DNA from 2 places in the Salinisphaera aquimarina genome. Region 2 is predicted to be linked to the other one. Evidence: riboswitches for the same ligand, from Rfam matches in the RefSeq annotation. Region 2 holds a riboswitch; the other holds the start of a gene.
The links. Region 2 has a riboswitch for cyclic di-GMP ahead of ACFOSU_RS13420 (RIFT barrel domain-containing protein). Riboswitches for the same ligand answer to the same signal wherever they lie in the genome.
Positions count from the first base shown of each region.

Region 1: another riboswitch for cyclic di-GMP. It lies ahead of ACFOSU_RS16635 (RIFT barrel domain-containing protein); the one in region 2 lies ahead of ACFOSU_RS13420 (RIFT barrel domain-containing protein).

Region 1 covers NZ_JBHRSS010000008.1:247,492-255,360, reverse strand. Annotated here, with positions in the region: gene ACFOSU_RS16650 (class II fumarate hydratase) at 1-657, shown strand, start outside; gene ACFOSU_RS16645 (cold-shock protein) at 1,058-1,264, shown strand; gene dbpA (ATP-dependent RNA helicase DbpA) at 1,580-2,974, shown strand; gene ACFOSU_RS16635 (RIFT barrel domain-containing protein) at 3,249-5,639, opposite strand; cyclic di-GMP riboswitch class I at 5,745-5,836, opposite strand; gene ACFOSU_RS16630 (PEP-CTERM sorting domain-containing protein) at 6,227-7,012, shown strand; gene ACFOSU_RS16625 (mechanosensitive ion channel family protein) at 7,052-7,869, opposite strand, start outside.
Region 2 covers NZ_JBHRSS010000006.1:165,825-173,693, forward strand. Annotated here, with positions in the region: gene ACFOSU_RS13420 (RIFT barrel domain-containing protein) at 1-1,823, opposite strand, end outside; cyclic di-GMP riboswitch class I at 1,923-2,014, opposite strand; gene putA (bifunctional proline dehydrogenase/L-glutamate gamma-semialdehyde dehydrogenase PutA) at 3,253-6,498, shown strand; gene putP (sodium/proline symporter PutP) at 7,045-7,869, opposite strand, start outside.

The sequences.
Region 1 (7,869 bases), on a different contig from region 2:
GCGATCGGCGAGGCGAGCGGCTGTGAATTTCACGCCAGCAGCAACTATTTCGAAAGCCTGTCCTCGCAGGACGCGGCGGTCGAACTGTCGGGTCAGCTCAAGACCACGGCCGTGTCGATGATGAAGATCGCCAACGATTTGCGCTGGATGAACTCGGGCCCGCTGGCGGGACTGGGCGAAATTGCGCTGCCGTCGCTGCAGCCGGGCTCCAGCATCATGCCCGGCAAGGTCAATCCGGTAATCCCGGAGGCCGCCGCCATGGTGTCGGCCCAGGTCATCGGCAACGACACCACGATCACGGTCGCCGGCCAGGCCGGCAATTTCCAGCTCAATGTCATGTTGCCGGTGATCGCCTACAACCTGCTGCAATCCATCGAACTGCTCACGAATACGGCGACCATCATGGCGGACAAGGCAATCGCCGGCTTCACCGTCAACCAGGCCAATCTCGACGACGCGCTGTCGAAGAACCCGATCCTGGTGACCGCGCTCAATTCGGTGATCGGCTACGACAAGGGCGCCGCCATTGCCAAGCAGGCCTACAAGGAAGGCCGTCCGGTCAAGGAAATCGCCATGGAGCAGACCGATCTCGACGAGAAGGAGCTGGATCGACTCCTCGACCCGGCCGATCTCACCAAGGGCGGCATCAAGAAATAAGCGCCGGCCGTGTCTTTTGCCGTGCCGGACGATGGCACGGCCAACAGGCAGGTTCGGGTCGGATGTCGGTATAGCTCTTTGCTGGTCGAACTACAGGCGTCGGATGATCGAAGATGCGGTCGAATAATCGATCGTGTCTTCGTTTTCATGGTCGCCCCGGGCTGTGTCCATGGCTTGGCTTTGTTGCCCGTGTTCGCTTTTCAGCGTCGATTCACAGGACGGTTTCAGGCAAATAAACAGGAAAAATGATGAATTCTGTTTTGCGAATCATCCGTTTTTAGCCCGTAGATCACTGAATAAAAAACGAATAATTAAAATTCGCGCTCTGTCTTCAATAGTGGGTATACTAGACGGGCAGATAATCTGCGATCAATCAACACGATTAAGTTAGAGAAAAAGTATGGCCAAAGGCACAGTGAAGTGGTTCAGTTCCGAAAAAGGTTTTGGTTTCATCGCCCCTGAGGATGGAAGCAAAGACCTTTTCGTGCATCATTCCGAGATCAAGAACGGTGGCGGCTACGCGACCCTGAATGATGGACAGGCTGTCGAATTCGAAGTCGGCGAAGGTCAGAAAGGACCGTGCGCCAATAACGTCGTCGCTGTCTAAGCTTAGACAAACGACAAGTCTTGCCGCCCGCGGGATCAACAGGGCGTGATGAGATTGCTGTGATGTAACTGTTCCAGCGATCGCGTCAAGGTCTATCCCGCGACGCCGAGACTGGTATAAGAGGTCGGACACTGCTATTTGGCTCTTTCGTATCATCGACCATCGGTCGGTTCCTACGTTCTCTAGCTACGTATTCGTGTCTGGCTTCTTTTATCTCCATTAAGCTTCGGGCGAGTTCATCCGCCCCTGACCGCGCATCGCGGTTTCTCTTCCTTTATTGACGGCACTCGCCGTCATTAGATGCGATCATGTTGCATGACCGCATTCAATACCTTGGATTTACGTCCCGAACTGCTGGCCAGCGTCGACTCGCTGGGCTATCCGTCGATGACGCCTATACAGGCCCAGAGCCTGCCCCCGATACTGCTCGGCCGCGACGTGATCGCGCAGGCCATAACCGGCAGCGGCAAGACCGCCGCATTCGGACTTGGGTTGCTGCAAACCCTCACGGTCGAAGAGGCGCGCCTGCAGGCCCTCGTCCTATGTCCCACGCGTGAACTCGCGGACCAGGTCAGCCGCGCGATCCGCGCTTTGGCGACTGCGCTTCCCAACGTCAAACTCCTGACCCTCTGTGGCGGCGTGCCGATGCGCCCGCAGCTGGCGTCGCTGGCGCATGAGCCGCATGTCGTGGTCGGAACGCCCGGGCGCGTGCTTGCGCACCTGCGGCGCGAAAGCCTGGATTGCAGCAGCGTTCGCACTCTTGTTCTCGATGAGGCGGACCGGATGCTCGATATGGGCTTTGGCGAGGACCTGACCACTATCGTGGGTTATCTCGACAAACGCCGCCAGACATTGCTCTTTTCGGCCACCTGGCCACCTGCCCTCCGTGTCGCCAGTGAAGGCCTGCAGCACGATGCCGTGGAAGTGACCGTCGATGAGTCGGATCGCGACGATGCCGCAATCGAGCAACGCTTTCACGAAATAGCCGCGGTTCGCAAGCCGGACGCGCTGGCGCAGATTCTCGATCAGGAAGCCGCCGGCGACGCGGGCAGTGCCCAGGCGCTCGTGTTCTGCAACATGCGGCGAGATGTGGATGCCGTGCAAAAGGATCTGGACGGACGCGGACTGTCGGCACTCGCGCTGCACGGCGATATGGAGCAGCGAGACCGTGACGAAGTGCTCATCCAGTTCGTCAATCGTAGTTGCGCGGTACTGGTCGCAACGGACGTCGCCGCTCGCGGTCTCGATATCGTGGCTTTGCCCCTGGTGGTGAGCTACGACATGGCCAACGATCCCGACACGCATACACATCGAATTGGCCGCACCGGAAGAGCGGGCGAATCCGGCCTGGCGATCACGCTTTGTACGGCTCAGGAGCGGTCGCGGGCCGACCACCTCAAGCGACACCTCGGTGCCCCTCTGTCGTGGCATCCTCTCGTACTGGAGAAACCCCGCGCCAAGACGCTGAAACTCGCCCCCATGAAGACCCTCGTCATTGATGGCGGACGTCGCGACAAGCTCCGTCCGGGCGATATTCTCGGCGCGCTGACCGGTGACGCCGGGTTGAGTTCAGACGCAATCGGCAAGATCGACATTGCCGCCACGCGTGCCTATGTGGCCATCCGACGCGATGTCGCCCGTGCTGGCCAGGATCGCCTGAGCGCCGGCCGTATCAAAGGCCGGAAATTTCGGGTACGCGCACTGAGCTGACTGGCGTACCGCGGGTGAACGCGCCACTTCGCGTTGTGACCCCGCCTCGAGCCGGTTCGTGTGGCGGTTCGAGCTGGGGCCGCTCCGCAAGCAAAAGATCGCCCTCGGGATTAGACGTATTGCAGCCGGAATTGCGACACAAGCATCATTACGCGTCATTCCCGTCAACCCATGCCGTAACCGCGATAGCGCCCTGAGTTTTTCAACATCAAAGTGGGCATTCGAAAAAAGCGGCCGGCGCCTGCCGGCACCGTCCGCTTTTTGCCGCCCTTAATTACTGCGAGCGCGGTACGATCGCGAAGTTTGGATATGTATCGAATTTAGGTTTGATGGTGCGGCCAGCAAAGATGCTCCATGCCAGCGCAGCGTTTTTGATGCCGCTGTCTACTGCCATCGACAACGCGGGCTGGAAATTTGCCGGAAAGCCGGTCGCCGAATTCGCGTAGCCCACCATTTCCCCGCGGACGTAGCTATTAGAGCCGCTCGACAATTCATTGATCATCGGCTGGCTGTTGCATTTCAGACCATCGATACCTGCGAAACTCTTTTCGTAGGCTCGCTGAAGCGTTGCATAGGTACCGGATGACCGGGAGTCGCGGATCTGTAGGCTGTAGGCGGATGCTAGAAGCCAGCAGTAACCTTGGGCGGGGTTGTCTTTCCAATCGGTCATGCGGCCGATCTGAAAAGTGGCGAGCCACTTCAGAAAAGGTGTTGCAGCCGTGAAACCCTGCTCAGCGGCATGGCCCACGGCCCAGGTAAAGAAGTCAGCCTGCCATGGTGCGATTCCCACGCGTGACTGGCCATTGAGTGAGTAGATCGCCGCGCCGTAGGTATCGATGACGTGCAATTGGTCCGCTCTATCATCGGCAAGAAAGCGATCCTGATAATCGGCGAGAATATTGGCGACCAGCCCCTCGAAGTAGGATTTCATCGGATCATCGTCGGGCGTGGCGAACGCAGCATCGCCGATACTGCGTAGTGACCATGCCTGCCCACGCACCTGTCCCTGCGCGTGTGCCAGGAGCCCTTTATCGAAACCACGATACTTCTCGTTCCCCCAAAGCTCGATGTAGGAGGCGGTGAACTGCATCTCTTCAAGATAGTAATAGTCGCCTGTCACCAGATAGGGGACATAGCCGATGGAGGGATGGTGCGCAATATCGAATGCATATGGGGAGTTGCAGTCGCCGCCGCATTTCGGTAACAGGTCGGCCCGGGTCTGCGGGTCGCCTGATTGACTCGCAGAGCTGTAATTCGCAATGGTCACTTGCGGATGCCGAGTGATTTCGAGCGGCCGGCCGGTCTCCTGATCTCGGTAATGAAATCCATAGGTGCCCACGGCGTCATCATTGGCCCTCATCCAATCAAAGGCACGTTGGTCTCCAGACACTGCATAAGTGGATGTCCAGCGTGGCAGGGGGCCGATCGCTGCCTGGGCTCCGGTGTTGGCCATCACCGGAGTCTGATTGCCGTTGGTCATGGGGGCGAACGACGTCGCGACGGAGTTCAGAAATTTTTCACTGGGGGCCAGGTCGGCATAACGCGAAATGGCACCGGTCGACTGCAGATACCGCGTGTCTACGCGGGCATAGACATCCGGAGCGTTGTGCCACCACAACACCTTGTGCCAGCGGGCCTGGCGATAATGCTTGAGTGATTTGACCTTGAAGTTCTGTTGACCGACGCTCAGGTCAGCGGCGTACTTGATGTTCTGGGGGGCCTTGGCATAGGCCCAGTCGTTTTCCATGACGACATCGACGCGTGCTCGCGAAATCTTGCCATTGCCGTCGCCGTAAGCACGAATATGGAAATAGACAGCGGCGAGCGACGATGGTCCGCTTTCGGACGTGCTTACCGGGCCGCCAACGATCCATTCAGATGCAACCGGGCCCGATAGCCATTGTTTGCATTGCTTGCCCCAACTCGTGCAACCGCCCGTCTGATTGACCCGGGTGAGCAGTTCGCGTGCATCGATGTGGTATTTGCGCCCCTTGATCTTTAGATCTGCGCTGGCGTCAAAATCCGTGCCCAGAAGCTGGTTGATGGTGGGCGCCGAGCCGCTGGACGACGGCTTTGCCAGGACGAGATCGACGCGGCTGGTTCCGTCCGCAAGCGTCGGGACGCGTACGGAAATGACGGCATGGCGCAAAGAACCATCCTGCCAACTGGCTTTCTTGTCGACCTGGATGGGAATAGGCTGCCCGTCGATACGTGCATCGAGGCTCTTGTCCGACGGCACCGCGCCCTTGCGGAATACCTGACCGATGGTCACCGGTACGTTGGACTGCTTTTGTCCCGCATTGTTTTCGACCTCGAAACTCGCCACGCCTTGGGCGCCGCCCGAATCGACCTCGGTACTATCGCCGTCAGCGCCGTCAGCGCCGTCAGCGCCGTCAGCGCCGTCAGCGTCGTTCGGCGCGGTGGGTTTAGCCGGTTCTGAAGTCGGCGTGGTTTCATTGGGCTTGCCAACGGTACCGTAAGAACCGGTCGTCCCGTAGCTCTTGATGTCGCTGCTGTCGGAATTGGTGGCCGTGGTCGGCGCATTGCCGTAACTGGCGTACCCCGCGTACTGTTTGCCGGCCGAAGACTGCGCCGCGGTTCCCGCGTTCGCGATCAGCAAGCAGCCGATTGCCAACGCGAAGGCGTATTTTTGAAAAATATGCATTTTTAAATAAAGATCCTGTATTAAAACCTGTGCCCCCAGGTTTTCTACATAGTCCGCACAGGACTTCACTCGCGCTTTACTCGCGAGATTGCTGCAGCGGGGCTTAGCGGAAACCCGACAATCTTAGCTCCGTTCAAGGGGGCCGTAGACTCCTGGCTTTGCGTACCTGTCTTTCGACAGGGTTGCCTTTGTCGGTGCGTAGCTTTCCGGCGAGGCCGCGTGATGTCAATCCTTAAAGCCGGCGCCTTGCGAAGGACTGGTCCGTTCCGCGCAAAAGATTATTGTTAATGCAGTCAGTTGCGTAAGAATCAAGATTAATGGATTCGTTTTGCGGTGCACCAGTTTTCATAAAAATACGATGCAATGTTGGAAAACCTGCGCCTTCCGCCTATAAAAACAATCGGAATTACAGGAGAATGATGCTTATGCGTGTGTCGAAAAAACTTACAGTTCTCATATATTCTTGTTTGTAAAGTTTAAAAAAATTAATATTTTCAACGAACTGAATGTTGGTCCCGAATTTGCATTAGCTATACCAATCAATAGGCGCGACATGTGCGCGTGATCAATATTTCGGGACCCCACTGATGATCGGAACCAGAGCACAGCATATTTTGATAAGCGCATGCAGCACGCTTCTGTGCGTTGTACCTGCGCAGGCGGCGTTGATATCGGTCGATGCCAGCGTGTTCAACCAGGACGCATCCCTGATCACCTTCAGCGAGGTTCCCGATCAGACCGGCAATCCCGTCTTCATTCCCGGGCCGAACGCCGGTGGCAGCCGTCCGACCGTGAGCACGGGCGGCCTTTTCAGCGGCCAGGCGGTCGATTTTAACTGCGCGGGCTGCGTTACCGGGTCTCCTTCGGATGGGCTTTCGCTAGTGGGCAATGCACAGCCGGTGTTTACGACCCTAGTGCCGGGCTCCGCCGATGAAGCCATCCTGAGCGGGTCGCCGCGTTTTAATGGACCAATTTCCATCCTGTTCAGTATCGGGGTCAACGCGGCCGGATTTATCGGCAGTTTTTTCGACGCGCCAGGCTCACATGTGCTGACGGCGTTCGATCGGCAAGGCAATCTGCTCGGATCGGTGGAGAATGGCCTGACCGGCGCCCAGTTCCTGGGGCTGGCCGACGATAGCGGCGCGAATTCGATCGCTGGTATCCAGTTTGGGCGCGCCGGGGACAACTCTGCCGGCTTTGCGCTGGATGACCTGCGCTTTGGTCAGGCAGGCCAGATCAGTCTGCCGACATCTGAGGTATCGGTCGCCGAACCACGAGGGCTCGCATGGCTGGCGTTGGCGATTATTGCCGGTATGGGCTGCCTGCGTCGACGTAAGTCGGCGGGTCCTGGCATCTCGCCTGCGGCGCTATAAAACGGACCAGCCGTGTTGGGTAGCTTCGCCCATGCCTGCTCAGAACAGACCGGACGCGCTGTCGTTGTCCTTGAGTCGAGCTCTGACCGTGGGCAGGTACTGTGGATATTCCCGTTGTATGAAGTCGAGCATGGCTTCGCGTACCCGACAACGGAAATGCCACAGCGTGATGGAGTCGCCCGCGCTGAGCAGAAAACGCACCTGCATGGCGTGTTCGTTGGCGTCGACCACCTGGGTGTGGCCAACCTTGCCGTCCCACGCGCCATCGGTATCCAGCAGACGCTGGAATTCGTTGCGGATGGGCTCGATCGGCATGCGGTAGTCGAGCCATATCAACACCGGCGCGAATAGATTGGTCGTGTCACGCGTCCAGTTCTCGAACGGGTTCTCGATGAACCACTGCAGCGGCACGATGATTCGTCGCATGTCCCAGGCGCGCAGCACCACGTAGGTGGTGGTGATGTCTTCGACCCAGCACCAGTTGCCTTCGACCTTGAGTACGTCCTCGATGCGAAACGGCTGCGACAGCGCGATCTGCAGGCCGGCGAACAGATTGCCGATCACCGGCCGAGCGGCAAAACCCAGAATCAGCCCGCCGATACCGGCCGAGGCCAGCAGGCTGGTGCCCAGCTGACGGATGGAGGGAAAAGTCATCAGCGCGGCGGCCACGCCGATGATGGCGATCAGCACGCTGAGACCGCGGCTGATGAAGCGGGCCTGGGTTTCCAGTTTTCGGGCGGTATGATGACGACCTTCGACGGCCGGATTCATGCCCACGACCACGTCGCCAATGGCACTCGTGGCGCGCATCGCGGCCCATGTGAGTGCAAGAATCAGGCAGAGGCCGGTGAGATGGC
Region 2 (7,869 bases):
AGCAACACACCCTTGTCAAAATCACGGTATCCAGGGTTAGCCCAGAGTTCGATATACGATGCCGTGAATTGCATCTCCTCAAGATAGTAGTAATCACCAGTCGTAAGATAAGGCACATAGCCAATTGACGGATGGTGAGCAATATCAAAGCTTAGCGGCGTGCTGCAACTACCGGTGCAATCGGTGAGAAAATCGCGACGGTATTGTGGATTGCCTGCGCGGCTAGCGAAGCTCTTGGCCGCAATAGTGACGTAGGGATGACGGGAAATTTCAAGCGGCCGCCCGGTTTCGCCGTCACGGTAATGAAACGAGTAGCTACCCACGGCATCGTCATTGGCGAGCATCCACCGAAATGCCCGCCGATCGCCGGATACGGCATACGAGGACGTCCACCGGGGCAGCGGTCCAATTGCAGCTTGGGCGCCGGTGCTTCCCATTTTGGGCGTCTGGTCGCCATGAGACATTGGCGGATAGCTCTTGGCGACGCCATTGAGAAACGACTCAGGTGGGGAGAGCTTGGCGTAGCGCGAAATAGCGCCGGAGTTCTGCAGATAATCCGTATCGATACGAGCATACAAGCCCGGATCGCCCTGCCACCACAACACCTTATGCCAGCGCGCGTGATGATAATGCTTCAGGTCATCAACATCGTAATTCTGCGAACCCACCTGGATGCTCGCGCTGTAGTCGATGTTCTCGGATGTTTTCGCATAGGCCCAGTTATTTTCGAACACGGTATCCACGCGCACACGCTCGATCGCACCATCCTCACCGGCATAAGCGCGAACATTGAAATAGACGTTGAGTCCCGCCAAGGCCTCGTTCCCAGATATGACCTGCCCACTCACAATCCATTCGGACGCCAACGGCCCGTCGAGCCATTGTTTGCAATTCTTGCTCCATGCCGAGCAATTGCCGGACTGGGACACGGTCTGCAAGAGATCGTGTGCGCTGATTTTGTAGTTGCCCGCGCCCGAGGCTTTTACATCGACCTGCGCGTCGAAGCCGCTGCCCAGAACGTCAGACAAAGTGATCGCGTTTTCCGGCCGTGTCTGCGCATCCCGCGCCTGAGGGATTACATTAATGGATAACCGCTTCGGCGACCCATCACCCACGTCGGACATACGGGCCGTGATTACCGCATGACGCAAGGATCCATCGGCCCAGGTCGCTTTCTTATCAACCTGCATCGGGACCTGACCGCCATCGACAGTGCCGACCAAAGCACTGCCAGCAGGAACGTCTCCTTTGGCAAACACCTGACCAAAAGTGATCGAATCGGATGAGGAGCGACGATCGGTTTCGCCGATAATCGCTACATTGACCACGGAAGCGGCGCCAGCAATATCGGCGGTGTCGGCCGTATCTTCCTCCTCCTCTTCTTCCTCTTCACCTGCAGATGAATTCGGAGAGTCTCTGGACACTTGGTCATCATCCAAGTCAGCATTCTGGTTGGACTCTCCGTCTTGGTCAGACTGATCCGAGCGGCCATCGTCGCTGTTTCCGGCCTCCGGCGTTGAGCCCACCCCTTGGCCTGCCCCGGAGCCCGGGCTCGGTTTCGCGCTTCCATCCGGATCGGAATCTAGATCCGACCCGGCGTCATCTTCGGATCCGGCCCCGTCGGCATCGCTGCCGCTTTGACCTTGATCCACTTGATCACCATCTTCGGCAGGCGCGCTGTCGCTATCCACGGGGGGCAGGAACGCACTTTGCGACGATGAAGAGGAGGATTCGTTGTCTGAGCCGTCTCCGGACCCCGATCCGCCGCAAGCAGCGAGCGAGCCGCACAGAAGAATGACAATCAGAAAATAGCGAGAATGCATATGTCGGTCCATGCTGAATTGGCATGTTCCGACGCGCGGATAAGCGAGATCGCCACGGCGGAACCTTGATTACTCAAAATTGCCGTAGCACTGGATGCTCACGGCAGCCCGGCGATCATGGCGTGCACTCCGCACGCTTTAGACCCGTGGCTTTGCGTCGCAACCTTTCGGAAGCTTTGCCTTTGTCGTTAACTTCATGAACTAGCTGCCCTGAAGCTCGTTAGCCTCGTGACAAACTGTCCCTATTCAATTTCCGAAGGATTCCCCGGAGCTCGGTCGAGTCGAGCCCCGGTTGTGTACAACCCTTCACATCACCCAAAGTGAATTGATCGCCCCCTCGGTCAGTCTATCGACCATCGGTCGCGCTACTTAAGGCGAGGCCCCTTGGTCATAGACAAGTACGCCTGGAGTCTGAGCTTGCCGACTGCCGGTCTCTATTGAGGCGAATCATTAGCAATCAAAGGCCTCCGCGAGGAGCTCCGCGCGATAACTCACTTTAGTGGCGACGTAAAAAAGATTCCTTTTCACCCGATTTCTGCACTCCGTCGCTACCATTTATCAAATACTCGACCACATCGCTGCAAGCACACCGGTACGGCGTGCTCAAAAGCGATCGCAACTCGCACACGGCCATCACAACGACGGCGGCAACTGCATAAGGCTGGCGAGGTGACGGACGAAGTCGCTTGTCGGTGACTTAGATCAATGGCCGAACAAGTGGCTTGATAACCCTATCGGTGACATGGGCCGAAAAGAACCTGTCTGCCCCCCTGCCAGTGGGCATTCCAATCAGCCGACGACCACGCCGGGAGCATCGCATGCCTCAACCGGCGAGCCGTCGGCGCGATTCGCTACCGCCCGCCCATCAATGCACGCGTCAGCAACACCGTAATTGTTACTTGCCGATTTCCGGAGCGGCCGTTATCGGCACGCTTGCCGAATGTCCGCCCCGCCGCGCATCGCTGTGATAACGGAGCTTGCCGGGGCCCATAGCACCCAGTTCCGGGACGCACTCGAGACCGCTTGTCAGGAGGCCTATATCGCCGGGACGCCGGACCGACGATCCACTCAAGCAGCCCCCGTCTTCCAGCCAGCATGGGTCGCCGCCTCGTCATGCCTTATCTAAAGCCAGGATTACGACGCTCAGATAGCGCAGGTACCCATCTCGCTTGCTCGCAAAGATAAATGTCCGACTACTCTTCCGACATACACATCTGTAATCGGGCTGCCTCTGCTCGATACCTGAGCGCCTACGCCAATTAACTGACGTGCCGACGGTTTTAGCTTGGGCTTTGCTGTGCGAGGCAGCCCTGATTGACTGAATCAATCGACCGGGCTTTCGCATAACCAGCGCATTCCACGCGCGCAGCGTTCGACAGTCCACGGGGCACACGTTAGATTGAAATCCAATTCGATATCTCGCGCTTTTATGGATTATTCCCGACCCAGCCAGATCGACGACGCCGCCTATCGCGGGGTGATCGAAAATTATCGCTGCGACGAGGCTGAGCAGCTCCGTCGGCTCATCGACATAGCCCGGCTCGATACGAAAGCCAGCCGTGAAATCGAGACCCGCGCCGGCAAGCTCGTGCAGGCCGTACGCGACAAGAACGCGCATGGCAGCGGTATCGACGCCTTCATGCATGAGTATGAGTTGTCGAGTCAGGAAGGCGTGGTGCTGATGTGCCTGGCCGAAGCGCTGTTGCGTATCCCGGACGACGCGACCGTCGACAAACTTATCGACGACAAGATCGGCGGCTCGAACTGGGAATCCCATCTGGGCGAGTCCAAATCGTGGTTCGTGAATGCCTCCACCTGGGGCCTGATGCTGACCGGGCGCATCCTGCGCCACGAGGACGCGCCACAGCGTAATTTCCGCAACGTTCTGCAGCGGCTGGTCAAGCGTAGCGGCGAGCCGTTCATTCGTCAGGCCGTCAGCCAGGCGATGCGGATCATGGGCAAACAGTTCGTGATGGGGCGTACGATCGAAGAAGCGATCAGCAACGCCCGGTCGCTGGAAAAGCGCGGCTATACCTATTCTTACGACATGCTGGGCGAGGCCGCCCGCACCGACAAGGATGCACAGCGCTACTACGACGACTACTACCACGCGATCGAGGCCTGCGGCAGCGCCAGCAAGAATCTAGGGCCCGAGAAATCGCCCGGCGTGTCGGTCAAGCTGTCGGCGCTGCACGCCCGCTATGAGCTCGCCCACCGCGAGCGCGTGCACAAGGAACTGCTGCCGCGCCTGCTCAAGCTCGCCCGCCTGGCGGCCAGCAAGAACATCAATCTAACCATCGATGCCGAAGAGGCTGCGCGCCTGGATCTGTCGCTGGAACTGTTCGCCTGTGTCTCGCAGGAAGACGATCTGTCCGACTGGCAAGGCCTTGGCCTCGCCGTGCAGGCTTACCAGAAGCGTGCCCTCGACGCGATCGACTGGCTCGCGGACCTGGGCAAGCGCCACAACCGACGCATCATGATCCGGCTGGTGAAAGGCGCGTACTGGGACACCGAAATCAAGCACGCCCAGGAAGCCGGCCTCGACGGCTATCCGGTATTTACCCGCAAGGTCAATACCGACGTGTCGTTTCTGGCCTGCGCCCGTCGCATTCTCGACAACCCGGATGTGTTCTACGGCCAGTTCGCGACCCACAACGCCCACACCATGTCTTATATCCGTGAGCTGGTCGGCGACCGCGAGGACTACGAATTCCAGCGTCTGCACGGCATGGGCGAAGCGCTCTACGAACAGATCGTCGAAAAGACACAGCCGAACGGCACGCCGCGCGCGGCCTGTCGGATCTATGCACCAGTCGGCGCGCATGAAGATCTGCTGGCCTATCTGGTCCGCCGCCTGCTCGAGAACGGCGCCAACAGCTCGTTCGTGAATCGACTGGTGGACGAGGACGAACCGGTCGAAGAGATCGTGGCCGACCCGGTGGCCACGGCCACCAACCAGAAATCCGCCACCCATCCGAAGATCGCCCTTCCACACGATCTCTACGGCACGCGCCGACCCAACGCCCGCGGCGTGGATCTGTCCGATATCCGCGAACTCGATGCGCTTGCCAAGGGCATGCGCGAAGCCGATGCCCGTGTGTGGCGCGCCGCGCCGCTGATCAACGGCCTGGTCAACGGCAAGAAAGCCGGCGCCGGACAGGCAGACGACCAGCGCAAGAATGCGATCGCCGTGAAGTCACCCGCCGACAACGAACGCACCGTGGGTGACGTGGTCTGGGCAACGGCTGACGATATCGACGCGGCACTCGCTTCCGCAGCCGAGGCTGCCGACGGCTGGAGCGCCACGCCGGGCCGCGAACGTGCGGCCTGTCTGCGTCGCTATGCCGATCTGCTTGAAGAACATACCGCCGAACTCGTGGCGCTGTGCGCACGTGAGGCCGGCAAGCATATCCCCGACGGCATCGCCGAAGTACGCGAAGCGGTCGATTTCTGCCGCTATTACGCCTGTCAGGTCGAAGACGAGTTCGACGGCGAACATGTGCTCCCCGGCCCTACCGGCGAGCGCAATACCTACCGCTTGCACGGGCGCGGCGTTTTCGTGTGCATCTGTCCCTGGAATTTCCCGCTGGCTATCTTTACCGGCCAGGTGACCGCCGCACTCGCGGCCGGCAACGCGGTAATCGCCAAGCCGGCGGAGCAATCCAGCCTGATCGGCGCCCGCGCCGTGGCCCTCATGCACAAGGCCGGTATTCCGACCGACGTGCTGCATCTGCTACCGGGCGATGGCCCGAGCGTGGGCGCCAAGCTGGTCGCGGATCGCCGCGTGGATGGCGTCGCATTTACCGGGTCACTGGCAACGGCCAAGGCCATCAACAAGACACTCGCCGAGCGTGACGGCCCGCTCATTCCGCTGATCGCCGAGACCGGTGGCCAGAACGCGATGATCGTGGACTCCTCCGCGCTGATCGAACAGGTCGTCGCCGACGTGATCAAGTCGGGCTTTCAGAGCGCCGGCCAGCGCTGCTCTGCTCTGCGCGTGCTCTATGTCCAGAACGATATCGCCGATACGCTGCTGGACATGCTCTCCGGCGCCATGGCGGAACTGTCGATCGGCGATCCCTGGAAACTGTCGACCGACGTGACGCCGGTGATCGACGCCGAGGCACGCGACGGACTGACCCAGTACGCCGAGCAGGTCGACGGCACGCTAGATACGGTCTACTGCTGCCGGCTCGGGGATACCACCCGACGCGGTACCTTCTTCGCGCCGCGCACATTGGCACTCAAGAACAGCAGCCAACTCGGCGACGAACAGTTCGGCCCGATCGTGCACGTCGTACGCTTCGAGGCCGACGAACTCGACGCCGTGGTCGACGCCATCAACGGGCTGGGCTATGGCCTGACCTTCGGCATTCACAGTCGTATCGACACCACGGTCGAGCGGGTGATTCGCCGTATCAAAGTCGGCAACGCCTACGTCAACCGCAACATGATCGGCGCGGTGGTCGGCGTGCACCCGTTCGGGGGCGAAGGCCTGTCCGGCACCGGCCCGAAGGCTGGCGGTCCGCATTATCTGCATCGTTTCGCAACCGAGCGTGCGGTCAGCCGCGACACCACCGCCGCCGGCGGCAACGCCTCGCTGATGTCGCTGGAAGAAGACGAACCGACACGCCATTCGCTCTTGACGCCGGAGCCACAGCGCTACGCCGGGTAACCGGCAACGCACAAGAGAACTTGCGGCGCCCCTTGGGCAGAGCGGCCAGTTTCTGACGCCCGCCCCAGGGGCTCCAGCCGTTGCCGGCATTCAGCACAACCGATAGACGTTGCGCCCGCCCTGCATCGGCGCGCTTCAATGCACGCGCAACGCATTAAGCAGGTAGAACCAAGATGGTGGCCCACGGTATCGACCAGGCCGGACCCAACACCGTCCGGCTCAATCGGCAACATACGGCAAGCCAACGGCCACGGTTCGGATTCGACCGGAAGATACACGCGCTCAAACCGATATTGGAATAGACCTCTTTCGCGGTTCGATCACGCGGGTCGCCTGAGCGGGTCGGCGACGATGGAAGTCTTGTGTCATGCCAGCGGCGGGCTTACGTCGCCTCTGGCCTGCGCAAGCACAAAAACAGCCGACGGCGTCAACTATCTTGCCGTCGGCCCCGCATTACGCGGCTACTTCCCGGATGCCGTCGTACCGGCTTGTTCCCAACGCGACCCCCACGGCCTCAGCGGCCATGGGGGACATATCCGCCCAGGCTTAACTGGCCTCAACGGCTCGGAACTCTCCGGTCGACTCGGTCGCCAGGCTGACGAAATAGATCGCAGCCCAGGCCGCGATGAAGCCCGGAATGATTTCGTAGATGCCGGGCAACCCGAAGAAGCTGCTGTTCCAGCCTAGGGCAATCCAGACGATCACGGTGACCGCACCGGCTACCAGACCGGCGACAGCCCCGGCGCCCGACATGCGTGGCCACATCAGTGACAGGATGATCAGCGGCCCGAACGCCGCGCCGAAGCCGGCCCAGGCGTTGCTGACGAGCCCCAGAACTTCCGAATTGGGATCGCTCGCAATGAACGCTGCCACGACACCGACCAGCAATACGCTGATGCGTCCAATCATCACCGCTTCGCCCTCGCTGGCTTCCTTGCGCAGAAACAGGCGATAGAAATCTTCGGTCAGCGACGACGACGCAACCAGCAGCTGGCTGGAGATCGTGCTCATGACCGCCGCCAGCAGCGCTGCATACAGGAAGCCGGTAACGAACGGATTGAACAGCAGATCCGCCAACACGATGAATATCGTTTCCGAGTCCTCGACGTTCAGCCCGTTACGAACTGCATAGGCGCGGCCGAATATACCGAGAGATACCGCGCCGATCAGCGAAATGCCCATCCACGTCATGCCGATATTACGTGCCGTCGGCACTTCCGAAACAGAGCGGATCGCCATAAAACGCACGATGATATGCGGCTGTCCGAAATAGCCCAGCCCCCAGGTCACGGCCGAGAAGAACCCGATAACAGTCAACCCGCTTGTCCAGGACAGAAAATTCGGGTCGACCTGGGCCAGCGTTTCCGACGC